DNA from 3 places in the Streptomyces sp. NPDC050211 genome. Region 2 is predicted to be linked to each of the others. Evidence: riboswitches for the same ligand, from Rfam matches in the RefSeq annotation. Region 2 holds a riboswitch; each other region holds the start of a gene.

The links. A riboswitch is a leader RNA that binds a small molecule or an ion and turns the genes downstream of it on or off. The one in region 2 is predicted to bind cyclic di-AMP.
Region 1: it holds a riboswitch for cyclic di-AMP, as region 2 does, so the genes downstream of both, AB0I98_RS03150 (transglycosylase SLT domain-containing protein) here and AB0I98_RS06310 (NlpC/P60 family protein) in region 2, are expected to answer to the same signal.
Region 3: it holds a riboswitch for cyclic di-AMP, as region 2 does, so the genes downstream of both, AB0I98_RS44875 (C40 family peptidase) here and AB0I98_RS06310 (NlpC/P60 family protein) in region 2, are expected to answer to the same signal.

What each region holds. Positions count from the first base shown of each region.
Region 1 covers NZ_JBFALC010000002.1:244,394-254,701, reverse strand. The annotation lists gene fahA (fumarylacetoacetase) at 1-42, opposite strand, end outside; gene AB0I98_RS03155 (HAD family hydrolase) at 341-1,153, shown strand; gene AB0I98_RS03150 (transglycosylase SLT domain-containing protein) at 1,157-1,639, opposite strand; cyclic di-AMP (ydaO/yuaA leader) riboswitch at 1,645-1,812, opposite strand; gene AB0I98_RS03145 (CocE/NonD family hydrolase) at 2,087-4,078, opposite strand; gene AB0I98_RS03140 (polyprenyl synthetase family protein) at 4,293-5,303, shown strand; gene AB0I98_RS03135 (CHRD domain-containing protein) at 5,450-6,451, shown strand; gene AB0I98_RS03130 (sigma-E factor regulatory protein RseB domain-containing protein) at 6,712-7,941, shown strand; gene AB0I98_RS03125 (ABC transporter ATP-binding protein) at 8,004-8,978, shown strand; gene AB0I98_RS03120 (ABC transporter permease subunit) at 8,965-9,864, shown strand; gene AB0I98_RS03115 (NAD(P)H-dependent oxidoreductase) at 9,978-10,308, opposite strand, start outside.
Region 2 covers NZ_JBFALC010000004.1:135,314-145,621, forward strand. The annotation lists gene AB0I98_RS06275 (PspC domain-containing protein) at 1-1,240, opposite strand, end outside; gene AB0I98_RS06280 (PspC domain-containing protein) at 1,420-2,712, shown strand; gene AB0I98_RS06285 (response regulator transcription factor) at 2,709-3,446, shown strand; gene AB0I98_RS06290 (hypothetical protein) at 3,480-4,112, opposite strand; gene AB0I98_RS06295 (NlpC/P60 family protein) at 4,213-5,253, opposite strand; gene AB0I98_RS06300 (hypothetical protein) at 5,672-6,025, shown strand; gene AB0I98_RS06305 (tellurite resistance/C4-dicarboxylate transporter family protein) at 6,003-7,004, opposite strand; gene AB0I98_RS06310 (NlpC/P60 family protein) at 7,094-8,251, opposite strand; cyclic di-AMP (ydaO/yuaA leader) riboswitch at 8,259-8,430, opposite strand; gene AB0I98_RS06315 (ScyD/ScyE family protein) at 8,694-9,782, shown strand; gene pcrA (DNA helicase PcrA) at 10,007-10,308, shown strand, end outside.
Region 3 covers NZ_JBFALC010000090.1:6,055-14,046, reverse strand. The annotation lists gene AB0I98_RS44915 (class I SAM-dependent methyltransferase) at 1-106, opposite strand, end outside; gene bioD (dethiobiotin synthase) at 229-945, opposite strand; gene AB0I98_RS44905 (adenosylmethionine--8-amino-7-oxononanoate transaminase) at 947-2,227, opposite strand; gene bioB (biotin synthase BioB) at 2,220-3,356, opposite strand; gene AB0I98_RS44895 (8-amino-7-oxononanoate synthase) at 3,504-4,631, shown strand; gene AB0I98_RS44890 (DUF397 domain-containing protein) at 4,694-4,918, opposite strand; gene AB0I98_RS44885 (helix-turn-helix transcriptional regulator) at 4,928-5,797, opposite strand; gene AB0I98_RS44880 (ATP-binding protein) at 6,010-6,471, shown strand; gene AB0I98_RS44875 (C40 family peptidase) at 6,538-7,011, opposite strand; cyclic di-AMP (ydaO/yuaA leader) riboswitch at 7,015-7,226, opposite strand; gene AB0I98_RS44870 (hypothetical protein) at 7,575-7,883, opposite strand; gene AB0I98_RS44865 (ATP-dependent Clp protease proteolytic subunit) at 7,890-7,992, opposite strand, start outside.

The DNA.
Region 1 (10,308 bases), on a different contig from region 2:
CGGGCCGAAGGGGTCGCCCTCGGGGACATCGAAGGGGGGCATGGGTGCTGCCTCGCTCTCGTGCGGTCCGTATGCCAGGTGTGTCATGTGGTCGCGGCACACGTTACGGGGGCGAGGCCTGCTGCGGCAGCCGCAGGTCAGCGACGTGACCGAAGCCGTTCCGGACGGCGGCGGTGGCGTCTCGGAGGTGCCTTCGGGAAGGAGACGTCACGGCGTCACGGTGTCAGCCGGTCCGGGGGTGTCCCGAGGGAGTGAAACGGGGGCTCTGCGGCCCAAGTCGCCGTAGGAGGCGTCCTGTTCGCGTCGAGTCGGTCGGGCTTTCTGTCCGTATTCTCTGATCATGGCCGCACCCATCGCATATTCACTCATCGCCACTGACCTGGACGGCACCCTGCTCCGGGGCGACGACACGCTCTCCGACCGGTCGCTCGCCGCGCTTGCGCAGGTGACGGCGTTCGGCGCCCGGCACTTGGTGGTGACGGGGCGGCCGGCCCCGAGGGTGCGGCCGTTGCTCGACATCCTCGGCAGCGGGGGGCTCGCGGTGTGCGGACAGGGCGCGCAGGTGTACGACGCCGGCGCGGACCGTCTGCTGTGGTCCGTCACGCTGGACCGGGAGCTGGCCGAGACCGCGCTCGGCAAGATCGAGGCGGAGATCGGGCAGGTGTACGCCGCCGTCGACCAGGACGGCGTCGACGGGCTCACGCTCATCGAACCGGGGTATCTGATGCCCCACCCGACCCTGCCCGCCGTACGCGTGGGGCGCCGCGACGACCTGTGGTGCGCGCCCATCAGCAAGGTGCTGCTGCGTCATCCGGCCCTGTCCGACGACGAGTTGGCGGCGACGGCGCGCTCGGTGGTGGGTTCACTCGCGACGGTCACCATGTCGGGGCCCGGGACCGTCGAACTCCAGCCATGCGGGGTGACCAAGGCGACCGGTCTCGCGCTGGCCGCCGAGTATCTGGGGCTGGGACCCGGGCAGACCATCGCCTTCGGGGACATGCCCAACGACATCCCCATGTTCGACTGGGCGGCGCACGGCGTCGCCATGGCCAACGCCCATCCCGAACTCAAGGCGATGGCCGACGAGATCACCCTGTCGAACGAGGACGACGGCATCGCGGTCGTCCTCGAACGTCTCTGCCCGACGGGGTAGTCCTCAGTACGCGCCGAAGACGTTGTCGATCGAGCCGTACCGCTGGAACGCGTAGTTGCAGGCGGCGGTGATGTTCGCGACCGGGTCGTACGGGTTGAACGCGGTGCCGGCCACGTGGTAGGCCTCGAAGGTCGGGTCGATGACCTGGAGGAGGCCCTTCGACGGGGTGCCCGCGGCGGCGTTGGAGTCCCAGTTGTTGATGGCGGCCGGGTTGCCCGAGGACTCCCGCATGATGTTGCGGTAGATGCCGTCGTACGACCCGGGGATGCCGTTCTGCGCCATCACCTGGAGGGACGCCCGGATCCAGCCGTCGAGCGTGTCGGCGTAGCCCAGCGAGGTGGCGGTGGCCACGGTCGGGGTGGCGGCCGAGGCGCTGGTCGCGCCGATGACCGGCAGCGCGAGGACGGCGACGCCGGTGCCGGCGACGGCGATGGCGCGGGTGATGCGGGCGGTTCTGGTACGACGGTGCTTACCGGCTGCGGCCATGGCGAAGTTCCTCTCCGGCGCCTGCGAGGTGAGCTGTCGGGTTCGGGCTGGGAGGTGCCCGGCCACACCCCACGGGCATGACTTCACCCCGAGCCGTCCCGGCGCGGCGTCCGGTCCGGCGGCTTTCCTGGGTCCCCCGCTCCTGCCGTGCGGTGAGTCGGTCAATGGGTCGTTCGGGCGGTGGCAGGATTCGGCGTCCGCCCGACAGGCCGGGAACGTATGCGAGAGCACATGTCCGAAACAAGTACCGGATTCACACATCGCACCTATTGACCTTGGTGTGGGGCGAATGTGCTGCTTGATCCTTTGCACTCGCCAAGCTCAACTGGCCATGACGGAAGGCGGATCGGCGAGTGCCTGTGTGTTTTCTGTACAGGTTGGGACGTGAGTCACATCACGCATGTCCGCAAGCGCGGCAAAACGGGCAATCATGCCAAGAGGGCTTTATTAACCGGCCGTTCGCGGGATGCGCTTCTCCCAGGTCCGATGGAAGAGGACCTGGCCGCCCTCCGTGCAGATCACCTCGTCGGAGGTGGTGAAGTGGTCCCCGTCACAGGTGATCTCCGAGCGGGTGCGGACCGTGGTGTCCCAGCCCTGTTCCGGGCGGTGCAGCCGGATCGACCAGTCCGAGCGGGTGCGGGCCGACAGTGGATCCGTCTCGTCGATCGTGTACGTCTCCAGCGCGTCCTCGGTGCACTCCAGTCCGTCGGGGTACACGCGCGTGCCGCCGTACCGCGGGTCGACCTCAAGGCGCCACGCGCCCCGCGCGACGTCCCGCACCACCAGGCGCTCGGGGCGCGGTTCGTCGAGCGTGGCGGGGAAGTTGACGCCCAGCGGCTCGGCCTGCTCGGGCTCCTCGAAACGGATATTCCGGTCGAATTCGCGCTTCCGTACGGGCAGTTCCAGGAAGCTGCCCGCCGGGTCCAGGGTGAAGCCCGCCGCCGAGTCGGGCTGCGGCCAGATCCATGGCCAGTACGCGGAGGAGACGGCAAGCCGGATGCGGTGACCGGGCGGGAAGGCGTGGCCGATGGCGTTCAGCTCGAAGGTCACCTCTTCGGTGGTGCCCGGCGTCCACGGCACGGTTCGGTCGCGGCCCGCTCGTGCCGAGAGGTTCAGGGCTCCGCGCGTGACCAGGGTCGACGAGCCGTCCGGTGCTATGTCACATACCCTCGCCACGATCTGCCCCCGCGGCACCTGAGCAGTCACCCGCAGCCCCACCCGCGCCCGCCCCAGCACCCACGTCTCCTCGGCCACCGGAAACTCGAAGCACACCGACCGTGCGTCCTCCTCCCGCTGGTCCGGCGGGAGGTCGGCATCGTTGCCGATGGGGAGGAAACGGCCGGCGTCGACCCCGGTGTGCATCGGCGACCGTACGAGGACGGGGGCGCCCTGACAGGCGTACGTCACCGTCGTCACGTTCGGGGAGGGCCACGCGGGCTCGCCGACCCAGCGGCCGGGCAGGGTGCCGTAGACCGCGGCGGGGCGGTGGGAGTCGGTGACGTAGGCGCGCAGCAGGGGCTCGGGGAGTGCGCCCTTGCCCTTGAGCCAGTGGTCCCACCAGCGCAGCGTCTCCTGGAGGAAGCCGATCGCCGGGCCGGGCGCCAGGCCGCGGTCGGGGTACTGGTGCGACCAGGGGCCGATCAGTCCTCGTACGCGATCGGACGGGAGGTGCTCGACGAGCCGCAGCACAGTGTCGCGGTACGGGTCGTGCCAGCCGCCCACCGCGAGGACGGCCGCCTTGATCGCGCCGTAGTCCTCACAGACGCTGCCATGGCGCCAGTAGCGGTCCCGGGTCTGGTGGGCGAGCCAGGTGTGGATGAGGGGCTGGACGGCCTCCAGGCGCTCGACCCACATCTCGCGCCAGGCGGCCTCGCCGACGTACCGGGGATCGGGCGGCCGGGGGGCGGAGGCGAGCAGGGTGGCGGCCCGGGCGTGCATGTCCGCCGCGAGGACGGAACCTCCCATGTAGTGCGCGTCGTTGTCATAGCGATCGTCGCTCGCGCAGACGGTCACGATCGCCTTGAGCGGCTCGGGCGCGAGGGCCGCGATCTGGAGGGAGTTGAAGCCGCCCCAGGAGATGCCGAACATGCCCACCTTGCCGTCGCACCAGGGCTGCGCGGCCAGCCAGTTGACCACCTCGACCCCGTCGGCCAGCTCCGTCACCGCGTACTCGTCGCCCGGGACGCCCTCGCTGTTGCCGTGCCCGCGCACGTCGACCCGGACGGAGGCGTAGCCGTGGCCCGCGTACCAGGGGTGGCGCTGGAAGTCGCGCGGGGCCGTCCAGTCGGTCAGGCGGTACGGGAGGTACTCGAGGAGCGCCGGTACGGGCTCGTCGGTGAGCGGGCGCCACACGCGCGCGTACAGCAGGGTCCCGTCCGACAGAGGGATGCGGAGGTCCTCGTGAGTCGTCTCGTAGGGGAAGGACGTGCGGATGTTCATGGACACACCTCCCTACTTCCGGGTAAGTCGATAGATATCCATTCTTTTCAGATGATCGAAAACATACCGGTCGTGATCCGATACCGCCCGTGCTGCACGGGTGGGTGGGCATGGGTGATCGAAAGGTGACCGGATACGCTGACTTGAGTGATGGCAGCGACCTATCGACAAACCGTGTAAACGCCAGTGGACACCAGCAGACAGGAGACCCCTCGTGACCGTCGTCGGGCCGTTCGGGCTGAGCGTGCGGGACCAGGCTCTGGAAGCCGATGTCCAGGCCGGATTGGCGGCTGTCGAGGAAGGGCTGCTCGAAGCCACCAAGAGTGAGGTCCCGTTCATCACCGAGGCCGCGCAGCATCTGGTGCGGGCCGGCGGCAAGCGGTTCCGGCCGCTGCTCGTGATGCTCTCCGCGCAGTTCGGGGACCCGTACGCACCGGGGGTCGTGCCGTCCGCCGTGGTCGTCGAGCTGACGCACCTCGCGACGCTGTACCACGACGACGTGATGGACGAGGCGGCCGTACGGCGCGGGGTGCCCAGCGCGAACGTCCGCTGGGGCAACTCGGTCGCCGTGCTCACCGGTGACTTCCTCTTCGCGCGCGCCTCGCACACCCTCGCCGATCTCGGTCCGGAGGCGGTGCGGGTGCAGGCCGAGGCGTTCGAGCGGCTGGTGACCGGGCAGATCCTGGAGACGGCCGGCCCGACGGACGGCCGGGATCCGGTCGAGCACTACTTGGACGTGCTGAGCGGGAAGACCGGGTCGCTGGTCGCGGTGTCGTGCCGGTTCGGGGCGATGATGTCGGGCGCCGACGAGACGATGATCGACGTACTGACGCAGTACGGGGAGCGGCTCGGGGTCGCCTTCCAGCTCGCCGACGACGTCCTGGACATCGCGTCCGACTCGCACGAGTCCGGGAAGACGCCGGGGACCGATCTGCGCGAGGGGATTCCGACCCTTCCGGTGCTGCGGCTGCGGGAGCGGGCGGCCCGGCTGGGGCTGGCCGAGGATGTCGCGCTGTGCGAGCTGCTGGACTCCGACCTGAGCGACGACGCGCGGCTCGCGGAGGCGCTCGCGGGGCTGCGTGGGCATCCGGCGCTGGAGCAGGCGCGGCGGGACACGGTGCGGTATGCGGAGGACGCGCGGGCCGCGCTGGCTCCGTTGCCGGAGTGCGATGCGAAGGCGGCGCTGCTGGAGTTGTGCGACGCCGTGGTGCATCGGGCGGGCTAGTTCCGGCGCTGAGCAGCGGGGACTGGCAACGTGACGCAGGTCACACTGCTGGACTGAGTCCAGACTGAGATCGCCTCCGTATTCATGCCCAGAAGCTGACGCAGGGGGCGTCGGCTGCATTACGGGGAGACAAAAGAATTATGGGCATGAACGCGACGTTCTCACTGCGCAGTAAGAGCCTGATCGTCACCGCTGTCGCGGTGGCCGCCGCCGGTGGTGTCGCCGCCGCGGTGATTCCCGCCTTCGCCGCCGGAGACAACCGCGCCGACCACGCGGGGCACACCGGAGGCGAAGGCATCGTGAGCCAGAGCGGCACCGTGGCGGGCGGCAAGGGCGGGACCATCCTCGCCGCCAGTCTGCGGGGCGCCAACGAGGTGCCCGTGGCGGGCGGTCCGGCCGTCGGGGACAAGGACGGCGCCGCGCTCCAGTTCGTGAAGGTGAAGGGCGACAAGGTGTCCGTCGCCGTGAAGTGGCGCGGCACGGACAAGCCGACCCTGCTCCACATCCACCAGGGCGCCAAGGGCACCAACGGCGGTGTGAAGGTCGACTTCACCAAGCTGCTCGCGGGCGCCAAGGGCAAGACCGTCACCGGCACCGTCAAGGTCGGCGACGCCGCCCTGCTCAACTCGCTGAAGTCCGACCCCGGTTCGTTCTACGCCAACCTGCACACGGCCGAGTTCCCGGGCGGAGCCGTCCGCGGCCAGCTGCACAAGGTGACCACGGCGTTCGACTTCCGCGACGCGCTCGACAACTTCCAGGCGTCCGTCCTCAAGGGCAAGCAGATCTACGAGTGCAAGCCGGCCGAGGGCGGCGGGTACGCCTTCGCCCAACGGGACGTCAGCGCCCTCCTGGCCGGCCCGATCGCGCACTCCTTCGTCGAGCCCAACTCCGGTACGCCGCAGTGGATCGCGCCCGACCGCAGCGCCGTCACCGGATCGGTCATCAGCAGGACGCCCAACGGCGACAAGAACATCCCGGAGCTGGACCTGAAGGCCACCCAGTCCGGCAAGCACCGCGGGCTCCTCGCCGGCACCGCGGAGATCCTGCGGCTGAACACCGTCGGCGGCGTCGCCCCGGCCGGCTCCTGCGAGCCGGGTGCCATCGTCGGCGTGCCCTACCAGGCGGACTACGTGTTCATTCAGCGCTGATACACGCGGCGCTGATCCACTTCGACGGGCGGCGTCTTCCCCGCACGACCCTTACGGGTCGGGGGAGGCGCCGCCCTCGCATGTCATACCGCAGCAGTACGCGGAGTTGGCTCCGCAGGTTGACGTATACCTCCGGCGGATTTGGTCAACTGGAGACCACGGAAAACACCACTCCTCACCGATTCGGGTGAGAATGGCGGCTCAGGGTGGGACGAGTGCGATTAAGCGACAGCCGCCGCTACGACGGAGGTAAGGCACACATGGCACCGTACGAATCCGACGACAGCACGACCGCCGGCGAGGTGGACGACCTCCGCGCCGGCCGCCGCAAGGCCGCGCGGTACGTCGTTCCGGTCGCGGTGGTGGGCGTGGCGGCGGCGACCATCGGGCTCGTCCCGGCGATCGCCGACTCCGGCGACCCCGACCTGCCCAAGATCAGTGCGCAGCAACTCATCGAGAAGATCGCCGCATCGGACGTAGAGCAGCTGTCCGGCACGGTGAAGATCAGCACGGACCTGGGGCTGCCGGACCTCGGCGGGCTGGAGAGCAGCCTGATGTCCGGGGCGACGCAGTCGGGTGAGGGCTCGTCCGCCGACCCGAGCTCCAAGCTGATGGAGCTGGCGTCCGGCACGCACACCGTGCGCGTCGCCGCCGACGGCGAGGACAAGCACAAGATCTCGCTGCTGCAGAACGCCGCCGAGTACAGCCTGATCCACAACGGCAAGGACGTCTGGGGCTACGACAGCGCGTCCAACGAGGTCTACCACGGCACCGCCTCCGAGAGCGCGGACGGGAAGACGAAGGAAGACGTCCCGACCACGCCTCAGGAACTCGCCGAGGAGGCCCTGAAGTCGGTCGACGACACGACGTCCGTGACCGTCGACGGCACCGCGCAGATCGCGGGCCGGGACGCCTACCGGCTGCTCATCAAGCCGAAGGACTCCGGCTCCACGGTCGGTGCGATCACCGTCGGCGTGGACGCCAAGACCGGTCTGCCGTTGAAGTTCACGCTGACCCCGGCGAGCGGCGGCGCCGCCGTGGTGGACGCGGGCTTCACCCAGGTCACCTTCGCCAAGCCGGCCGCCTCCACCTTCGACTTCACCCCGCCCAAGGGTGCGAAGGTCACGGAGGAGGGCGACGTCGCGGCCGGGGAGCACGGCCAGGCTCCGGACAACTTCCGGACCCCGGACGACTCCAAGGCTCCGGACGAGAAGGTGGCGCCCGAGGGCGAGCCGAAGATCATAGGCGAGGGCTGGAACTCCATCGCCGTCATCGAGACCGGCGGCGAGGGCATGCCCTCCGGCTCCGAGGCCGGCGGCGAGTTCGGTGGCTTCCTCGACTCCCTCGGCGACAAGGTGACCGGCAAGTTCGGCGAGGGCACGGTCTTCAAGACCCGCCTGGTCAACGCCCTGATGACGGACGACGGCAAGATCTACGTCGGCACGGTCACGAAGGACGCCCTGGTGAAGGCGGCCAACGCGGCCAAGTAACAGCCGTACGCAGAACACTCGTACGCGACGTACCGTACGCGTACGACGAATCGAGGGAGCCGATGGACGAGCCGCCCGCCACGGAGCCGGACACGGAGGGTGTGGATGACAGCGTCATCCGGACGCGTGCGCTCACCAAGCGCTTCCGCGGCGGGCAGCTCGCCGTCGACGGTCTGGATCTGACCGTCCCGGCGGGCAGCGTCTTCGGCTTCCTCGGTCCGAACGGCTCCGGCAAGACCACCACCATCCGCATGCTGATGGGCCTCATCGAGCCGACCTCCGGCACGGCACGCGTCCTCGGGCAGCCCATGCCCCGGGGCACGCGCGCCGTACTGCCGCACGTCGGCGCCCTGATCGAGGGGCCCGCGCTGTACGGCTTCCTCTCCGGCCGCGACAACCTCATCCGGTACGACGCCGCCGACCCGACCGCCGACCCGCGCACCCGGCGTGCGCGCGTCGCGGCGGCGCTGGACCGGGTGGGCCTGACAGCGGCAGGGAGCAAGAAGGCGAAGGCGTACTCACTCGGCATGAAGCAGCGGCTGGGTCTCGCCGCCGCCCTGCTCCAGCCCCGCCGTCTCCTCGTCCTCGACGAGCCGACGAACGGGCTCGACCCGCAGGGCATGCGTGAAATCCGCTCCCTGATCAGGGAGTTGGCCTCCGACGGCACGACCGTCTTCCTCTCCTCCCATCTGCTGGACGAGATCGAGCAGGTCTGCAGCCATGCCGCCGTGATGGCACAGGGGCGGCTGATCACCCAGGGCGCGGTGGCGGACCTGGCGGCCGGGATGCGGGGCCGGCTGGTCGTCACCACGCCGGACGCGGGCGACGCGGCCCGGGTGCTCAAGGAGCAGGGCGCCTCGGACGTCATCGTCGAGGACGACCGGGTGACCGCGGAACCGCCCGAGCGCGATCTCGCCGAGGTGAACGCCGCGCTGGTGACGGCGGGGGTCCGGGTCCGCGGCTTCGGGGTCGAACGGGCTTCCCTGGAGGACGCGTTCGTGGCGCTGACGGGGGAGGGCTTCGATGTCGCGGGCTGAGCTGGCCGGGTCGAGCGAGGTCCAAGTTCCCCGGAAGCAGAGCCCGTTGTGGACCTTGGGTCTTCTCCGCAGCGAGCTGGTGACCACGTTCCGGCGCTGGCGCACGCTCGCGCTTCTCGGTGTGCTGGCCGCCGTACCCGTCCTGGTCGGGATCGCCGTCAAGATCGAGACGAGCGACGGCTCGGGCGTCGGCGGAGGCGGCGGTGGTGGCGAGGGTCCCGCGTTCATCTCGCAGATCACCAACAACGGCCTCTTCCTGGTCTTCACCGCGCTGGCCGCGACGCTCCCCTTCTTCCTGCCCATGGCCATCGGCGTCATCGCGGGTGACGCGATCGCAGGCGAGGCCAACGCGGGAACGCTGCGCTATCTGCTCGTCGCCCCGGCCGGCCGCACCCGCCTGCTGCTCACCAAGTACGCGACCACGATGGCCTTCTGCCTGGTGGCCACGCTGGTCGTCGCGGTCTCGGCGCTCACGGTCGGCGCGCTGCTCTTCCCGCTCGGCGACCTCACGACGATCTCCGGAACCCAGATCAGCTTCACCGAGGGCCTGGGCCGAGCCCTGCTGATCGCGCTGGTCGTCGCCGCGTCACTGACGGGCGTCGCGGCCCTCGGCCTGTTCGTCTCCACGCTCACCAACAGCGGCATCGCGGCGATGGCGACGACGGTCGGTCTGCTGATCACCGTCCAGATCCTCGACCAGATACCGCAACTGCACGCACTCCAGCCGTACTTCTTCTCCCACTACTGGCTGTCCTTCGCCGACCTCATGCGCGACCCGATCTACTGGGACGAGCTGGTGAAGAACCTCGGGCTGCAAGGCCTCTACGCCGCGGTGTTCGGGGCGGCCGCCTGGGCGCGGTTCACGACGAAGGACGTCACGGCGTAGCGCTCCGCTGGAGAGCAGGGTGACAAACCCGCGGGCCGGTGGGGGCTGGTCGCGCCCACGCGGCGGTAGCCGCAAATCGACACAGCCCCGCGCCCCTTACGGGGCGCGAGGAGTCAGCCGTCGTACGGGAAGCGGGCGAGCGGTGCCTCCTGGGCGAAGAACGTCTTGGCTTGGGCGAGTGCCTCGGCGTCCTTCAGCACGTCACCGGGCTTGCTGCCGTTGCCGAGCAGGACGCCGCCGAAGCGCATCCCCATGTAGGCGGCCGAGTTGTTGAGGGTGCCGATCAACGGGTCGGCGACCTCCCGCTCCTCGTGCGCGAGCGCGGTGACGCCCCAGAGGGTGCGTCCGGCCAGCGTCGCCTTGAAGTCCAGGCCGGGCGTGCGCAGCCAGCCCGCCCAGTAGTCGAGGTAGCGCTTGGTGGGGGCGGACACCGAGTACCAGTAC
Region 2 (10,308 bases):
GCCGCACGTCCGCCACCGCGGTGGGGCGCCAAGTCTCCTTCATCCACTGCGTGCTGATGTCCTTCGGTATCGCGGCCGCCGCGGCGAGCAGGGCCGCCGTGATGACCGCGAGGAAGACCGAGCCGGCTCCCGTGCGGCCCAGGAACGCGCTGACGGCTATGCCCAGGCCGAGGACGATGAGCGCGCAGGCGAGCCCGGTCTGGAGGCTGGTGCCGAGGGGGTGTTCGTCCCAGGTGAGGCGGGTGCCCAGGCCGCCGGCGAGGAGGGCGAGCAGGAAGACCCAGCCGCCGATCCAGCGGGGGCCGCGCGGACGCGGTGCCTGGACGGGTGCGCGGCGGCGTATGTCGTCGGGGCTGTTGCCCCATGGGCCGAGGCCGATGTTGACGGCTGCCGCGATATCGCGGGCGCGGGAGTCCCCCGGGCCCCAGAGGTAACCCGTCCCGCCCTCGTGCGTGCCGTCCTTGACGATGGGGTCGCGCCACCAGGACGGGTAGGCGATGGGGACGGGCGGGGCCTGGGCCTCCGGCGGGGCGTCCGCGACCGCCTGGGCGGCCAGGGGGTCGGGGTCGGGGGTGCCGCGGTGCCGGGACCAGTAGGCGGCGCCCGCGAGGAGCAGGGAGAGAACCACGGCGAAGGTCAGTACCCCGCCATTGTTCAGCAGGGTCAGGAACACCCCGCAGCCCACCAGCGCGAACAGCACGGCCGTCAGCGCCTGGCCGTCGACTCTGCCGGTCAGCAGCTTGCGCACCTCGTTCTGCTCCTCGTCCTCGTACGGGACGAAGAGCCAGGCGAAGCCGTAGAAGATGAGACCGAGGCCACCGGTCGCGGACAGCACGGCCAGCGTGATCCGGAAGATCACCGGATCCATGTCACACTGCCGCCCGAGCCCGGCGCACACCCCGGCCAGCATCTTGTGCGGCCGGTCGCGCCGGAAGCGGTGGGGTGGACCGGGGACGTCGGCCGGCTGGGCGGATACGTCGGCGGGCGGGTCGGGTGCGTCGGTGGGTGGGCGGGGTGCGTTGGTCGGCTGGTCGGGTGCGGCCGCCCCTTCGGCTCCGGTCGCGGCGTTCGCTTCGGATGCCGTGGTCGGGCCGGGCGTCTGCGCGTCCCCCTTCTCGTACGCGCGAGGCTCCTTTCCCTCGGTGCCGGGCGCGTCCGCGGCGTCCTGCCCGGTGCCCGGGGTGGGGCGTGGGCCGGAGCCGGGTCCCGGACCCGTCGCGGCGTGCTGGTGATCTGTCATGAGTCCATGGTGACGGGCGCAGTGCCTCGGCGGGAGTCGGAACGACCCTGGCCGGACCCTGATATCGGCCCTGAGCCGGCGGCGGGGAAGCGTTCGACGGGGACGGGTTTCGAAGATCAGGGGAGTCTCGGGGGTCGACCCTGATGCCTCGGCCGTCCGGGCGTGTGAACATCGATGGCATGCCGGAAGCCGCAACAGCGCCACTCGTGGAACCGCGGCCGCCGCGCAAGCTCTACCGCAGCAGTGACGGGCGCTGGCTGGGTGGCGTGGCGCGGGGGCTCGCCGGGCATCTCGGGCTGCCTGTGATCTGGGTGCGGCTGGTCTTCGTCGGCCTGTTCATGGCGGACGGCCTCGGCGCTCTGCTCTACGCCGCGTTCTGGTTCTTCGTGCCGCTCGGCGTCGGCGGCGTCGAAGCCCAGCGGCCCCCCTCCCTCGTCGGCACGGAAACCTCGCCCGACGGCCGCCGCAGACTCGTCGCCCGCAAGCCGGACAAGGGCCAGATCGTCGCCCTGCTCCTCATGGTCGTCGTGGCCATGGTCTTCGTCGGCAGTGTGAATCTGGGCAGCGGCGCCCAGGCGTATCTCGTGCCGGTCGTGCTCGTCGGCGCGGGCGTCGCCCTCGTCTGGCGCCAGGCGGACAACGCCCGCCGGGCCCGCTGGGTCGAGGCCGGCCGCCGCAAGCGCACGCTCAACCTGCTGCGGGCCGTGGGCGGGGTGCTGCTGGTCACCGCCGGCGTCTCCGGCATCTTCGTCCTGCAGGGCTCCGCCGCCCACCTCGGCTCGGTCCTGCAGGCCGCCCTCGCGGTCCTCGTCGGGATAACGCTCCTCGCCGGTCCCTACCTCGTCCGCATGACCCAGGACCTGTCCGAGGAGCGGCTGATGCGCATCCGCGCCCAGGAGCGCGCCGAAGTCGCCGCGCACGTCCACGACTCGGTGCTGCACACCCTGACCCTGATCCAGCGCAACGCGGAGAACGCGAGCGAGGTGCGCCGCCTCGCCCGCGCCCAGGAGCGCGATCTGCGCACCTGGCTCTACAAACCCGAGGGCACCGGCAAGGACGAGGCCGACGAACCCACCACCCTCGCCGACGCCGTGCGGCGCAACGCGGCCGAGGTCGAGGACAAGCACGGCGTCCCCATAGAGGTCGTCGTGGTCGGCGACTGCCCGCTCGACGAGAGAATCGCCGCACAAATGCAGGCCGCACGCGAGGCGATGGTGAACGCCGCCAAGTACGGTGGCGAGGGCGGCGCCGTCCAGGTCTTTGCCGAAGTGGAGGGGAAGACGGTCTTCGTGTCCGTCCGGGACCGCGGACCGGGCTTCGATCTCGACTCGATACCCGCCGACCGTATGGGTGTCAGAGAATCGATCATCGGCCGCATGGAGCGCAACGGCGGTTCGGCCCGGCTGCGTGCCGTGCCGGACGGCGGCACGGAGGTCGAGCTGGAGATGGAGAGGGCGGAGAAGACGACATGAGCGACCCGACCGAAACGAGCGGTACGGCGGGAGCGGCGGAGTCGGCCGAGTCCGCCCAGGCGGGCGGCGGCGAGCGCCGGGTCCGCGTGGTCCTCGTCGACGACCACCGCATGTTCCGTACCGGCGTACAGGCCGAGATCGGACAGACCGAGCAGACCGGCGTCGAAGTCGTCGGCGAGGCCGCGGACGTCGACCAGGCGGTCACGGTCATCACCGCGACCCGGCCCGAGGTCGTCCTCCTCGACGTGCACCTGCCGGGTGGCGGCGGGGTCGAAGTGCTGCGCCGCTGCGCCCCGTTGATGGCGGACACCGAGCAGCCCGTCCGCTTCCTCGCCCTGTCCGTCTCGGACGCGGCGGAGGACGTGATCGGCGTGATCCGGGGCGGCGCGCGAGGCTACGTGACCAAGACGATCACGGGCACGGACCTGGTCGACTCCATCTTCCGTGTGCAGGAAGGCGACGCGGTCTTCTCGCCGAGGCTCGCCGGGTTCGTCCTGGACGCCTTCGCCTCGACGGACGCCCCTCCCGTGGACGAGGACCTCGACCGCCTCACCCAGCGCGAGCGCGAGGTGCTGCGCCTGATCGCCCGTGGCTATGCCTACAAGGAGATCGCCAAGCAGCTGTTCATCTCCGTGAAGACGGTCGAGTCCCATGTCTCCGCGGTGCTGAGGAAGCTCCAGCTGTCCAACCGGCACGAGCTGACCCGGTGGGCGACGGCACGGCGGCTGGTCTGAGCACGGACGGGGGCGGCAGGAGAGAGCCGCGGTTCAGTGGTGGCCCGGCCGCGGCGCCGGGCCCAGTGCCCGCACGGCCCAGCGGTAGTGCCGTACGGCCTTGATCACGCCTATCAGACCCGTCAGCCACAGGATCGTGCCGATGCCCATGCCGAGGGCGACATCGCTGTAGCGCGTGCTGTCCGGTTCCGCACCGGCCGCCGAGGCGAACGACGCCCACAGGCCGATCACGCAGAGCACGACGGAGGAGAGCAGCCAGAAGAGGCTGAGGCCGGGGGAGCGGAGACCGGCGTCGGTCGCCGGGTCGCTGTCCAACTGCAGCCAGGCGTCGAGAAGTTGCCGTATGCGATGGTCGCGGCGGATGGCGTGGGCCAGCGTGATGACGGACGGGGACAGGGCCGCGAGGCCGAGCAGCGCGAAGACGGGGCCGAGAAGGAAGCCGAGCGGATCCCGCTCCTCCAGCTGCTGCAGCGGGATCACCAGCAGCGCCCACCCGATGATCGCGGAGAGCGCCAGCAGCCACAAAAGCAGTACCCGGTGGACCCCGATGCTGCACCGGTGCAGCTCCTCCAGCGCCCGCCCCCGGTCCGCCAGCAGGGCCGCCCGGTCCGGCCACATCCTGCTGTGCGGCGGTGGGGGAGGCGGCGGCAGTGCGGAGCGCGGCATCGACACCTTCTCGGGGCACGGGACGTCGTACGAAGCGTTTCGCAGACGCTACCGTGCCGACGTGGGCATGCCACGCCCTGTGGTGTGCCGTCGGACACCTTCACGCCACCCGCGTCGCCCCCGCGAACGGCATCTCGTCGATGGGCGCCAGCCGTACCGGCGCCGAGGGGTTGGGGGCGTGGATCATCTGGCCGTTGCCGACGTAGAGGCCGACATGACTGATGCCGGAGTAGAAGAACACCAGGTCGCCCGGGAGGAGTTCGGCGCGGGAGACCCGGCGGCCGGCGTCGATCTGGGCGTAGGTCGTACGGGGCAGGGAGATGCCCGCGGAGCGGTACGCGGCCTGCATGAGGCCCGAGCAGTCGAAGGCGTCGGGGCCGGTCGCGCCCCACACATAGGGGCTGCCGAGCTTCTGGTAGGCGTACGAAACGGCGGAGGCCGCACGGGCGTTGGGCGCCGTCACCGGCCCCGTCAGGCCGTCCCGTGCGTCCGTACGTGAGGCCTGTCCGGCGTCCTCGAGCCGGGCCCGCTCCTCGGCCGTCAGCCGGGACAGCAGCCGCCGGGCCGCGTCCAGCTTGCCGGTGATCGTCTTCTTGTGCCGCTTCAGCTCGGCCTGCCGGGACGTCAGCGAGGTCAGCTCGATGTGCGCGGCGCCGCGCAGTTGCTCGATCTCGCGCAGCTGCTGGCGTACGCGGTCGACGGACGCGGCCTGACGGCTGCCCGCACGTTCGGCGAACTCGGCGCCCTGGAGGTATCCGTCCGGGTCGGCGGAGAGCGCGAGCCGGAGCGCGGGGTCGAGGCCGCCGTCGCGGTACTGCGCCGCCGCCATCGAACCCAGCGCGGCCCGCTCGGAGTTGAGGCCGTCCGTCTTGCGCGCCGCCTCGTCCCGCAGGTCCCGCAGGCGCTGCTCGGCCGCCTCCGCCTTCTCCTTGGCGCCGTTGTACTTCTCGGTGGCGACCTCCGCCTCCTGGTACAGCTTGTCCACCTTCGCCTTGACCTGGTCGGGCGTCAGCTCCGGCTCCGCATGCCCGGTCCCGTCCAGACCGGTCGCGGTCGCGGCGCCCGCGAGGGCGATCGTGGCGGCCGTACGGACCGAGGTGCCGCCGGTCGAACGCTGTCGGGGCTTGCGGTGCGCTGCCACGGGGACCTGCACGTCCTTTCGTCCGACCGCCGGTGCCGTGGGGGCTCCGGCGGCTCTGCGTCCGGCGGCGACCCGCACAGGGGGAGCGGACCGCCGCCGGACCTTCTCGGCGGGGTGATCGACTGCCGCCCCTGGCCCGGGCGGCGGTGGGGAGCCGGTCACCTGGGGGAGGACGCTAAACCCGGGTGTGTCGGACGGGTAACGCATTGCGCGGAACTGACGCGAGCGGACCGCGCGGTGACCGTAAGTGATCGTGATCCCGTTCCGGGGCCGTCGACTTCACGCAGTGTGGTGACCGAAGTGAGGAATCCGGGACCCCTGGGGGTTACGGGCTGCTATGGGCCGCATATATGCAACCCCCTGCGTAGGGCAGGCCGGTGTCATGTGCCCCGACCGCCTCTGATTAGGCTCCGGCCTCATGGACGTACTCATCCATCTCTTCGTCGGCCTGCACATCATCGGCATCGCCGCCCTGCTCGGCGGCTTCTTCACCCAGATGAAGGCGATGGGCCAGGGCACCGCCCGCTTCGTCCCCGCGATGCTGCACGGCGCGCTGACGATGCTGGTCACCGGCATGATCCTGGTCGGCCTCAACCAGGCCGACGACCAGTCCGTCAACAACATCAAGATCGGTGTGAAGCTGGCGCTGCTGGTCGTGATCCTCGGGCTCGTCTATGTGAAGCGCGACGACGAGAAGGTGGAGAAGCCGCTGTTCGGCCTGGTCGGACTGCTGACCACGGCGAACGTCTTCATCGCGGTGCTGTGGACCTGACGTCCTGCGGTGCGGCGGCGGAGGTGACGGCGGCCCGCGCGGCAGCGATCGCCCCGGCCGCGACCGCGAGCCAAGCGGCCACCGCGATCCACAGCAGCACCTCACCCAGCGCCTCCAGCCACGGCACATCGAGGGCGGAGGACACCGAGAGGGTCCCCGCCGCCGTCAGCCCCAGCGGGAAGACGGTCGCCCAGCGCCGCACGTCGTAGCGCGGCCGGGGGCGGGCGAACTCGGCGACGAGCAGGACGGCGTACCAGGCCAGGGCGAGCACGAGCACCACGGCGGTCATGAAGCGCAGGACGCCGTCGTTGTCGTCGTTCCAGAGGTACAGGCTCGCGCTGTCGGCGGCGACGATTTTCGACCCGGCGAGCGCGGAGACGGCGAGCGCGCCGCCCGCGACCCAGTGATCACCGGCGCCTTCGGCCACCTGCCGCAGATCGAAGCAGGCCAGCGCAACGCAGTACAGCACAAGCCCCAGCCAGAACAGCACCATCGCCGCCCGCGCGAGCCAGGCCGCCCCCTCGGCGGCGGCCAGGGTGGCGCCGAGCACCGCGAGTCCCTGTGTGGCCACACAGCCGAGGAACACCGTGCCCGGCATACGCCGCCGCCAGTGCCGTACGGCGGCGAAGAGCGGCACGGGCCACAGCACGGCGGCCAGTGCGAGCAGCGCCTCGGCGAGCGGCTGCCAGTCGAGGGCGGAGAAACGGGTGCCGAGGACCGTCGTCGCCGCCACGGCGGTGAGCGCGCCCGGCGCCGCCGTCTCCGCGGCCCACCTCTCCCGCCGCCGCGGCAGCCGTACGACGAAGTCCGCGGCCAGTCCCAGCCACGCCGCGCAGGCCGCCGCGAGGGCGATACGGGACAGGACCTCGTACCCCGTCAGATGCAGACCGACCGACACGATGCCGGTCGCCATAACGGTGGCACCGGCCGTCGGCGAGCGCTGTGCCCACCAGGCGCGGAGGGGAGAGAGGCTGGGCATGGGCCCGATGGTAGGGAGCGGCACGCGCCTTGAGAGCGGGGCACGCGCGCGTGCCTACGGAAAACCGCCTGTGCCGCGTCCCCGTCCCGTCAGGCGGGCCGTACCACGCTGTGGATCGACGACTCACCGTCGTAGAAGATCGACTCCTCGCGCACATACGCCCCCGGCTTCGGCGCGTGGATCATCATCCCGTTGCCGATGTAGATGCCGACGTGGCTGATGTCGTCGTAGAAGAAGACCAGGTCGCCCGGCTGGGCGGCGGAGAGGGAGACCGTCGTGCCGGCGTTCACCTGGTCCCAGGTGGTGCGCGGGAGGGAGATGCCGGCGGCGTTCCAGGCGGCCTGGGTGAGGCCCGAGCAGTCGTAGGAGTCGGGGCCGGTCGCGCCCCAGACGTACGGCTTGCCGATCGTGGAGCGGGCGAAGGCGAGGACCTTCTCGGCCTTGGTGGCGTACGAGGAGTCGGCCACGGAGGTGTCGGAGGACTCCGACGTGCCGGTGCCGCTCTCCTGCTGCTGCGCCGTCTCCTGGGCCGCCGCCTCCGCCGCCTGCTGCCTGGCGAGTTCCGCGGCCTTGCGCTCGGCCTCCTGCTGCTTCTGCCGCTCGATCTCCGCGAGCCGCGCCTTCTCCTCGGCGGTCAGCTTCGACAGCAGCTCGCGCGCGTCGGCCAGCTTCTGCTGGACGGTCGTCTTGGCGGACTTCAGGTCGCCCTGCGACTCGGTGAGCGTCTCGAGGCTCGCGGTGGCCTCCCGGCGCTTCTCCATCGTCGCGGACTGCTGCGTGACGAAGTCGTCGACCGCCTCCTTCTGACGGCCGGTCATCCGGTCCATCAGCTGGGTCTGGTCGAAGTAGTCCTGCGGGGTGTCCGCGAGCAGGAAGGTTGCCGTGTCGGGGGCGGAGGCGCCGGTGCGGTACTGGGCCGAGGCGAAGGAACCCAGTTCCTCGCGCGCCTCGTTGAGCTTCTGCGTGCGCTGCGCGACGTCGTCGAGGAGGGTGTCGACGCGCTTGCGCTGCTTGGTGGTCTTCTCTTTCGCCGAGTTGTACTTCTCGGTCGCCGACTCGGCCTGGCGGTAGAGATCGCCGACCTTCTTCTCGACCTCTTCGAGACTCGGCTTGTCGTCGGCCGCGGGGGCGGCGTTGGCCGACTGGGACAGCAGGGCCACGGAGGTGAGGGCCGCCGTGGCGAGGGCGGGGGTCCGTATGCCTGCGACGCGCGAACCCGAAGGACGCGACTTGCGGTGCGACGCCAAGGGAGGCGACTCCTTCCATCGTCCGCCTACCGAGTTAGCTGTCGGGTTCGGGCGGGTGGTTCGGAAGGGTTGCCCTACGACCGCTTCCCGAAGGGAAGTCCGGCCGATTCACCCCAAGTTCGGTGGGTCCCCGGCTCCGGACTGCCCCGTGGGCGTGCCGGACTCGGCGGAGGCCGTACGGCCCGGCGACGTTCGCCGGTAGGGGTCGTGCGGCCTGGAGGAACGCTAGCCAACTCGTGTGGCCTCTGTGAAGGTTGATGGGCGATATGCCCGATACATTTTCGTGACCTTAGCGCAGGACGTCGCTCGCTGTGGTCAATACGGAAGGGTCTGCGGTGAGTTGCTCGTATTTTGTCCGGAGTGACGTCGTCCGCCCGCTTCGGGGCGGTAGCTTCCAGCCAGCCACGGTCGGGAGCCGTGGCGGCTGGGAGGGAGTACGGCCATGAGGAAACGCACCGCACTCGTCATCGCCACAGGAGTCGCACTCACCGTCACCGCGGGCATCGCACCCGCGAGCGCGGGCGCCGGTCAGGACGGCCGCACCGGCGGTAAACCCGTCGTCCGCGCGATCGCGAAGGGCCTCGACAATCCACGCCAGTTGTCGTACGACCACGGGCGCCTGTACGTCGCCGAGGCCGGCCGGGGCGGCAAGAAGTGCATCGGGGAGGGGCCGGAAGGCGAGACCTGCATCGGCCTCACGTCGGCCGTCACCAAGATCTACTGGAACGGGGGCGCGTGGAAGCACCACAGGGTGGTGCAGGGCCTGCCCTCGGCCGCCGCCCCGGACGGCGGCTTCGCGACCGGCGTCGACGGCGTCTCCGCGCGGCACGGCAAGATCTGGGGCGTCGAGACCTTCGCCCCGCCGGAGGCCGGAGTGCCCACGACGCCGCCCTGGGACAAGCTCGGCAAGCTGCTGAAGATCAGCCACGGCAAGGCGAAGATCGCCGCGGACATCGCGGCCGTGGAGCTGAAGCACAACCCGCACAAGGCATCCGTGGAGTCCAACCCGTACGCCGTCCTCGCGCTCCCCGACGGCCGCAAGATCGTCGCGGACGCCGCGGGCAACGACCTGATCGAGGTCTCGCCGTCCGGCCGGGCCCGCCCCTTCACCGTCTTCCCGGACCACGACAAGAACCAGTCCGTCCCGACCTCCCTCGCGCTCGGCCCCGACGGCAAGCTCTACGTCGGCGAGCTCAACGGCGAGAGTGAGAAGCCCACCGCGCGCGTGTGGCAGGTCGACCCCTGGACCGGCAAGATCCTCGGCTGGAAGTCCGGCTTCGGCTCGATCACCGGCCTCGCCCTCAACGACAAGGGCGACCTGTACGTCAGCCAGCTCTTCGCCGGCGTCGTCACCAAGGTCTCCCACGGCAAGCGGACGAACGTGAAGGTCCCCTTCCCGGCGGGCGTGGCCGTCGACCCGTACGACGGCAAGCTCTATGTCTCGGCCTGGTCCGTCGCCGATCGCGACGGAACGGACCTGGGCCAGGGAAAGACGCCGGGCGGCCAGGTCTGGAAGATCCTCGGCTTCTGAGTCGACTGGGGCTCCGCCGACTCTGAGACCCTTGGGCCTTGGAATTCGGCGATGTTCTCAGGGCGGCGGCGGGCTGTCAGTGGGGCGCCTTAGGGTCTGTCCGATGGACCGGTTCGGGTTTCGCGCCGGTTCCTGATCAACAGACCCGAGCGGGGTCTGGTGCGCGTGCCAGACCCCGCGACCCCCGGACTGGGCCATCGGGCAGGCCCTAAACTCGGAGAGCGATGAGCAGCCTCTTTGATGACAGCTTCCTGGCGGACCTCCAGGCCCCGCGGGGCCGTGCGGAGGAACCCCCGCCGCCGCCCGAGGACGATCATGTGCCGGAGCCGATTCCGGACGATCTGTTCGGCGGGAAGTTCGACGCGCCGCCGGACCGGGACGCGTACTACCGGGACGGCGCGCACCGCCCGGCGGTGGACCCGGCCGCGCTCCTGGACGGGCTGAACGAGAACCAACGAGCGGCCGTCGTCCACTCCGGCTCGCCGCTGCTCATCGTGGCCGGCGCCGGCTCCGGCAAGACGCGCGT
Region 3 (7,992 bases), on a different contig from region 2:
GTGACTCGGCGGCGACGCTGATACGGGCGTAGTACCGGGCGAACAGCGGATGGTGCACGGGGTCCCGTGACACCTTGCCGGAGCCGGTAGCGGGCCGTTGCGGCATGGCGACCTCCTGGGCGGATGGAGTGCCCTACCGCGATTGTCCCCCGTACGCGCCCCGCGCACCCCCCGCCGTTCGCGGGTCGCGGTCAGGAGACGCGGGTCTCCGTCAGGATGCGGTTGGAATCACGGCGCCTCGCGCACCCGGAACGCCTCCGCGTCCCACATGCCCTCCAGTCGCGGTGCCAGCCAAGTGGGCGCCGCCGCACGGAAGTCGGCGGGTTCGAGCGCGGCGGCCCCGGCGGGCAACGCGCCCAGCAGCGGGGCGTCGGCGACGATCGGCAGGTCCGCGAGATTGCAACGGGATGCCAGATCGGGCGCCTTGGGCCAGCTGCCGATCACGATCCCCGCCAATTCCAGCTGGCGGGAGCGGATTTCGCGTGCCGTCAGTTCCGTCGTGTTCAGCGTGCCCAGCCCCGCCGTCGCCACGACCAGTACCGGCGCAGCCAGCATCCCCGCCGCGTCCGCCAGCGTGCCGCCCGCCGGGTCGAACCGTACGAGAAGCCCGCCCGCTCCCTCCACCAGCACCAGATCGTGCTCGGCGGCCAGCTTGGCGGCGGCCTCGGCGATGTCGTGCGGGTGGACCGGCACACATCCGGCACGTCGCGCGGCCGTCGCCGGCGCCAACGGGTCGGGATACCGGGCGAGTTCGACCGCCGTCACGGCACCCGCGAGCCGCGCGACCTCGTCGGCGTCCCCGCGCTCGTCCGGTCGTACGCCCGTCTGCGCGGCCTTCAGGACGGCCACCGACCGCCCGGCCGCGAGCGCTACGGCGGCGACGGCGGCCGTCGCGACGGTCTTGCCGACCTCCGTGCCCGTGCCCGTGATCACCAGGACCGGCATGTCATCCCTCCCGCGCCGCCGCGCACACCGCGCGCGCGATCCGTGCGACGTCCGTGTCGCCCGTGACATACGGCGGCATGGTGTAGACGAGGTCGCGGAACGGCCGCAGCCACACGCCCTCGCGCACGGCCGCCGCCGTGGCCGCCCTCATGTCCACCGCGTGGTCGAGCTGGACGACCCCGACGGCGCCGAGGACCCGGACATCACGGACACCCGGGAGCGCCGCGGCCTCGGCCAGCCCCTCCCGCAGGCCCGCCTCGATCCGCTTGACCTCCGCGAGCCAGTCCTGGCCGAGCAGCAGCTCGATCGAGGCGCAGGCCACCGACGCGGCCAGCGGATTGCCCATGAACGTCGGACCGTGCGCCAGCACCGGCACCTCGCCCTGCGAGATGCCCTCGGCCACCCGGGAGGTGCACAGGGTGGCGGCCATCGTCATATAGCCGCCGGTCAGCGCCTTGCCGACGCACATCACATCGGGCGTCACCGCCGCGTGCTCCGCCGCGAACAGCGCGCCCGTCCGCCCGAACCCCGTAGCGATCTCGTCAAACACCAGCAGTACGCCGTACGCGTCGCACGCCTCACGCAGCACCCGCAGATACGCGGGGGAATGGAACCGCATCCCGCCCGCGCCCTGCACCACCGGCTCGACGATCACCGCGGCCAGGTCGTCGGCGTGCCGCTCGATCAGCGCGCGCAGGTGGTCGGCGTACGCCTCGTCGTACTCCGTCGGCGGCGCGTCGGCGAACACCTGGCGCGGGAGCACGCCGGTCCACAGGTCGTGCATCCCGCCCTCGGGGTCACACACCGACATCGGCTGCCAGGTGTCGCCGTGATAGCCGCCGCGCCAGGTCAGCAGGCGCTGCTTCGCCGGGCGGCCGAGCGAACGCCAGTACTGGAGGCACATCTTGACCGCGACCTCGACCGACACCGAACCGGAGTCGGCGAGGAAGACATGTTCCAGGCCGTCGGGCGACATGTCGACAAGGTGCTTCGCGAGCCGTACGGCGGGCTCGTGGGTGAGCCCGCCGAACATCACATGGCTCATCCGGCCGAGTTGCTCGCGCGCGGCCTCGTCGAGTACGGGGTGGCGGTAGCCGTGGATCGCCGACCACCAGGACGACATGCCGTCGATCAACTCGCCCGCGCCGTCCGCGAGTTTCAGCCGGACCCCACTCGCCGACTCCACGACGAGCGGCTCCACCACGCCCGGCATGGGCCCGTACGGATGCCAGACGTGCCGCCGGTCGAGGTCCAGCAGCTCGGGGACGGTCAGGTCAGGCATTGGGCGCGAGATCCGTTCCGGCGCCCCGGCGGCGTACGGCGACGAGGTCCGTACGGGCCTCGTTGACCTGAGGTCCTTCGGCTGCGGAAGCACACGCTCCGCCGCCCTCGTGACATCCGCCGCCCACCCGGTGCTCCGGCAGCGTCACCTGGTCCGAGCCCTCCACCTCGAACCCGGCGTCCGCGATCATCTCCAGGTCCGCCTGGCCTGCCTGGCCCTCGGTGGTCAGATAGTCGCCGAGGAAGATCGAGTTGGCCAGGTGCAGGGCGAGGGGCTGCATCGTGCGCAGATGGACCTCACGGCCGCCCGCGATCCGCACCTCGACGTCCGGGCAGACGAACCGCACCATCGCGAGGATGCGCAGACAGCGCTGCGGGGTGAGGTGCCACTCCTTGGCGAGCGGGGTGCCCTCGACCGGGATCAGGAAGTTGACCGGAACCGAGTCCGGGTCCAGCTCACGCAGCGAGTAGACGACGTCGACCAGGTCCTCGTCCGACTCGCCCATCCCGGCGATCAGGCCCGAGCAGGCGGACAGCCCGGCCGCGTGCGCCTTCTGCACGGTGTCGACGCGGTCGGCGTAGGTGTGGGTGGTGGTGATGTCGCCGTACGTCGCCTCGGAGGTGTTGAGGTTGTGGTTGTAGGCGTCGGCGCCGGCCTCGCGCAGCCGCTCGGCCTGGCCGTCGGAGAGCAGACCGAGACAGGCGCACACCTCGACGCCCTCGTTCTGCTCCTTGATCGCCTTGATGGTGCCCGCGACCCGGTCCACGTCACGGTCGGTGGGACCGCGTCCGGACGCCACCAGACAGACCCGCTTGGCACCTCCGGCCAGCCCGGCGGCCGCCGCCTGGGAGGCCTCGTCGGGCTTGAGCCAGGTGTACTTCAGGATCCCGGTCGTGGAGCCCAGCCGCTGGGAGCAGTAGGAGCAGTCCTCCGGGCACAGGCCGGACTTGAGGTTGACGAGGTAGTTGAGTTTCACCCGTCGGCCGAACCAGTGCCGGCGTACCTTGCCGGCCGCGGCCACCACATCGAGCAGGTCGTCGTCGGAGGTGGCGAGGACGGCCAGTGCTTCCTCGCGGGTCGGCCGCTCGCGCCGAAGCCCCTTGTCCACCAGCGTGTTCAGCAGGTCCATGAGGTCCGATCCTGTCCTACGGAACCGCCCCGGGCCAAGGAGAGATCGGACAACAGAGGCGGTTCGACGTGTGGGTATTGCCACATCCTGGGCGGCTGGCCCGGCGACTACTGTCTGTGCACTGCCTACAAAAGCCCCGGAGGAGTCATGGCGTTCGGCTGGATCGACGAACAGGCGGAGCTGCGCCGCCGCGCCGGACTGGTACGGACCCTGCGGCCCCGCCCCGCCGACTCGCCGCTGCTCGACCTCGCGAGCAACGACTACCTGGGGCTGGCCCGCCACCCCGAGGTCGTCGAGGGGGCCACCTCCGCGGCCCGCACCTGGGGCGGCGGCGCCACCGGCTCCCGCCTGGTCACCGGCACGACCGCGCTCCACGCCGAACTGGAACGCGAGCTGGCGGACTTCTGCGGCTTCGAGGCGGCCCTGGTGTTCTCCTCCGGCTACGCGGCCAACCTCGCCGCGGTCACCGCGCTGGCCCCGCACGGCTCACTGATCGTCTCCGACGCCGGCAACCACGCCTCGCTGATCGACGGCTGCCGGCTGGCCCGCGGCACCACCCAGGTCGTCGCGCACGCCGACCCGGACGCCGTACGCAAGGCACTGCGGACCCACGACGGGCCTGCCGTCGCCGTGTCCGACACGGTCTTCTCGGTCGACGGCGACGCCGCCCCGCTGACGGAGCTCGCGACGGCATGCCGGGAGCACGGCGCCGGTCTGGTCGTCGACGACGCCCACGGTCTCGGCGTCCTGGGCGACGGCGGGCGCGGCGCCCCGCACGCGGCGGGACTCGCGGGCGCGGACGACGTCGTGGTGACGGTCACGCTGTCCAAGTCGCTCGGCAGCCAGGGCGGCGCCGTACTCGGACCCGCCCGGGTCATCGAGCACTTGGTCAACGCGGCCCGCACGTTCATCTTCGACACGGGCCTGGCCCCCGCCGCGGCGGGGGCGGCCCTGGCGGCGCTCAGGCTGCTGCGCCGCGAGCCGGAGCGGGCGGCGCGGGCGCGTGCGGTGGCACGCGAACTCCACACACGCCTGACCGCCGCGGGTCTGGAAGCGGTACGTCCGGACGCCGCGGTCGTCTCCGTGCGCGCGCCGTCCCCTGAGGGCGCCGTGCGGTGGGCGGCCGACTGCCGTACGGCAGGTCTCGCCGTGGGCTGCTTCCGTCCTCCTTCCGTGCCCGACGGCATCTCACGGCTGAGGCTCACCGCCCGAGCGGACCTCTTCGAGGACCAGATCGAGCGCGCTGTGGAAGTGATCGGCGAGACGCGACCATGAGTCGGCGTGACATGGCCGTGCGTCGCGCGAACTGATTCAAAGGGGTCGCGAGGTGCGGGCGATCACCGCAACGCGGCCGTGAATCCCGCCCAGCTCTCGGGGGAGAAGAGCAGCGCGGGTCCGGCCGGGTCCTTGGAGTCGCGTACGGCCAGCAGCCCGGCCCCCGGGCCGGACAGCGGCCGGGCCGTCTCGACGCAGTTGTTCGCTCCCGTGCTGTAGCTGCTGCGCAGCCACTGCACACCGTGCAGTTGAGTACTGGAAGTGACGTTCCGAGGCAGTGCAGACATGGTGCCTCCTTACACGCCGGCACCTATCCCGGCGATGTAGTCCAACGAGTCCTCGGGCGAAAGGGCGTGGAACTGAAGGGTGTTGAAGGCCTCGGTGTAGGCCTGGAGGTCTTCTTTCCGCTCGAGGTAGAGGCTACTCGTCAAGTGGTCGAGAACAACCACATCCAGATCAGAAGTGCTCGAAAATGAGAAGATAACGAAAGGCCCGGTGATACCGATGTGGGCACCGGCCGCGAACGGCAGGACCTGAAGCCGCACTTGGGGGTAGCGAGCCGCCTCGATCAGCCGCTCCAGCTGCCGTGCCATGACGTCCGGCCCGCCGATCTCCCGGTGCAGCACCGCCTCGTCGAGCACCGCGCTCAGCACCAGGGGCGGCCGCGAGCGCAGCACGTCCTGCCTGGCCAGGCGCACTTCCACCAGTGCGTCCAGCCGGTCGTCTGCGTCCTCGTCCAGCCCGCCCACCGCGGCCCGGGTCACCGCCCGCGCGTACTCCGGCGTCTGCAACAGCCCCGGAACGACGGAGGTCTCCAGCGTGCGCATCGCGCTGGCCTGGGATTCCAGGCTGATGAAATCCCGGTACGTCGGCGGCAGCACGCCCCGATACGCATGCCACCAGTGGTGCCGCCCGGCACTGTCGTCCTGTCCCGCCAACACCAGCAGCAACTCCCGTAGTTGAGGATCCGCCACTCCGTAGGCGTCCAGGAGTAACCGCACATCGGCCGGTTTCACCCCGCTCGCGCCGGTCTCGATGCGGCTCACCTTCGACTGGTGCCAGCCCACGAGCCGGGCCGCCTCGCCGCTCGTGAGCCCGGCGCCGGTGCGCAGCGTGCGCAATTCGGCGCCCAGTTTTCGGCGGCGTACCGCGGGACCGTGCTGCATGGGCTCCTCCTTACTCCTTCCGGGCCGCCCAAATACGGTCTGCCGTCGCAGAGTTCACCGCTTCGAGCGACAGATATATGCATATCTTGGTGGATCGCACCCGTGACCGGCCCGGTGATGGCAGTCTGGCGACGAAGCACCAGTCCGGGACCGTACTCGAACCCTCCGCTCCATGTCGGACTGCGGTCCCGTGGGAAAGGGACGACGTCGCCATGGCAGACCATCTGGAAGCATCCGTCACTCTGCCGAGCGATCCCGCCTCGGTCTCCGCAGCCCGCACCTACGTGGTCGGCACCCTGGCGGAATGGGGACTGCCGGCCGACACGGAACTGGCCGACACCATCCGCCTCATCGTCTCGGAACTCGCCACCAACGCCGTACAGCACACGTTCGGGCAGTCACCCACCTTCACGGTGGACCTCGAACTCGACCGTGACGAGCACCTGCGCATCGGAGTCACCGACAGCCATCCGCGTTTTCCCAAACGACTGCCCGCGGCCGTCCAGCAGGACAACGGCCGCGGGCTCGTGATCATCCGTTGGCTGACCGCCGAGTTCGGCGGCAAGCTGAGAATCCGGCCCACCCGGGAGGGCGGCAAAACGGTCTCCATCGAACTGCCGTGGACGGTACCGGCGCGGCCCGTGACGACGACAGCGGTACAGCAGGACCCTTAGAAATCAGGTCCGGTGTGGGATGACGCGGTGGCGGCGCGTCAGGGCGCCGCCACCGCGTCGCTCAGGTCACTTGACCCGGCCGTACCAGACGCTCCTGGTCCAGATCTTCTGCAGCCTTACGACGTCCCCGGTCTTCGGGGAGTGCCAGATCTTTCCCTTCCCGGCGTAGATGCCGACGTGGTACACGTTCGAGCCCGAGTGGAAGAAGACCAGGTCTCCGGCCTTGCGGCTCTTGGCCGAGATGTGGCGCGTCTTGTTGTACTGCTGAGCGGCCGTCCGCGGCAGGCTCTTGCCCGCCTTCTTGTACGAGTACAGCGTCAGCCCCGAGCAGTCGAACCGGCGCGGCCCCGTGGCGCCGTACTTGTACGGCGAGCCCTTCTTGGAAGCCGCGACCTGGAGCGCCTTCGTCGCCGGAGTGGCGGCCGCGGCGTCTGAGGAGAGACCCGGCACCACGACGGAGCCGCCCACGGCGGCCAGGGTGAGGGCCGAGGCCGTACCGGCCCGGGCCATCAGCGACGGGACACGATTGAGCGCAGTCATGCGCAACCCTTCGTCAGCCGCCTGTGAAGGATGACCTGTCGGATTCGGGCTGGCGAAGTTGCCCGGCCGCTGACGCGGCTTCACCCCAAGGGCTGCTCGACCCGGTCATGGCGTGACCGTTCCGGCGACCCGTCGTGCTTGGGTCCTCCACTCCTGCCGATCCACTTCTGTCGACCGGTCATCCGGGCGGCGGCAGGATTCGGCGTCCGCCCGGACCGCCCCGCCGCTGCGGCGGGGGCTTGTCGTCAGACACGGATCTTCACTCACGCGTGAGCGAAATACCCAATGGAATCGGTGATTTGTGGTGTTACTCACCACTCACCCGTTCGGGTGGACACCCCTGTGTTCGGGTGGATGTCGAGGGCGCCACGGACCCCCGGACCAGCGCGAAAACCTCTCATCCGCGCCGGAGGCAAGCGGGTTGCGCAACCCCGTCGGTCGCAAAAAACGACAAACATCTACTCCGAACAGGGGTACGTCATTTGGTCCGTTTGAGCCCCGGTCCGGACGACTCGCCGCGGTGGCGAACGCCCGGACCGGAGGCGGGATTCGTCAACAGTGCGTCAACTGTCGGAGCGCGGCGGCACGATGACACGCGCCGTCCGGCGCTCGCCGTCCAGCACGCGCAGCGCCCGCGTGAGCGTCGGGGCGTGCAACTCGGTCTCGCCCCGCTGGTGCATCAGCGCCAGCGCGTCGCGCAGCTCGGTCGCCTTGGACACCAACGCCTGGGCGGCGCGCAGTCCGCGGTAGGTGTCCCCGTGGTGCGCCGGGTTGATCCGGCCCAGCAGGTCGACCACATCGAGATAACGGTCGATCAACTCGCCCTCGGCGCGCGTGAGGGCGGGAAGCGGCGGGAGTTCGGGTGGGAGCACGGGCCGTCACTTCCCGGTGGGCGGAGCCATGGTGTCCTTGCGGCTGGGGATGATCCGGTCCACCAGCCCGTAGTCCACGGCCTGCTGCGCCGTGAGGATCTTGTCCCGC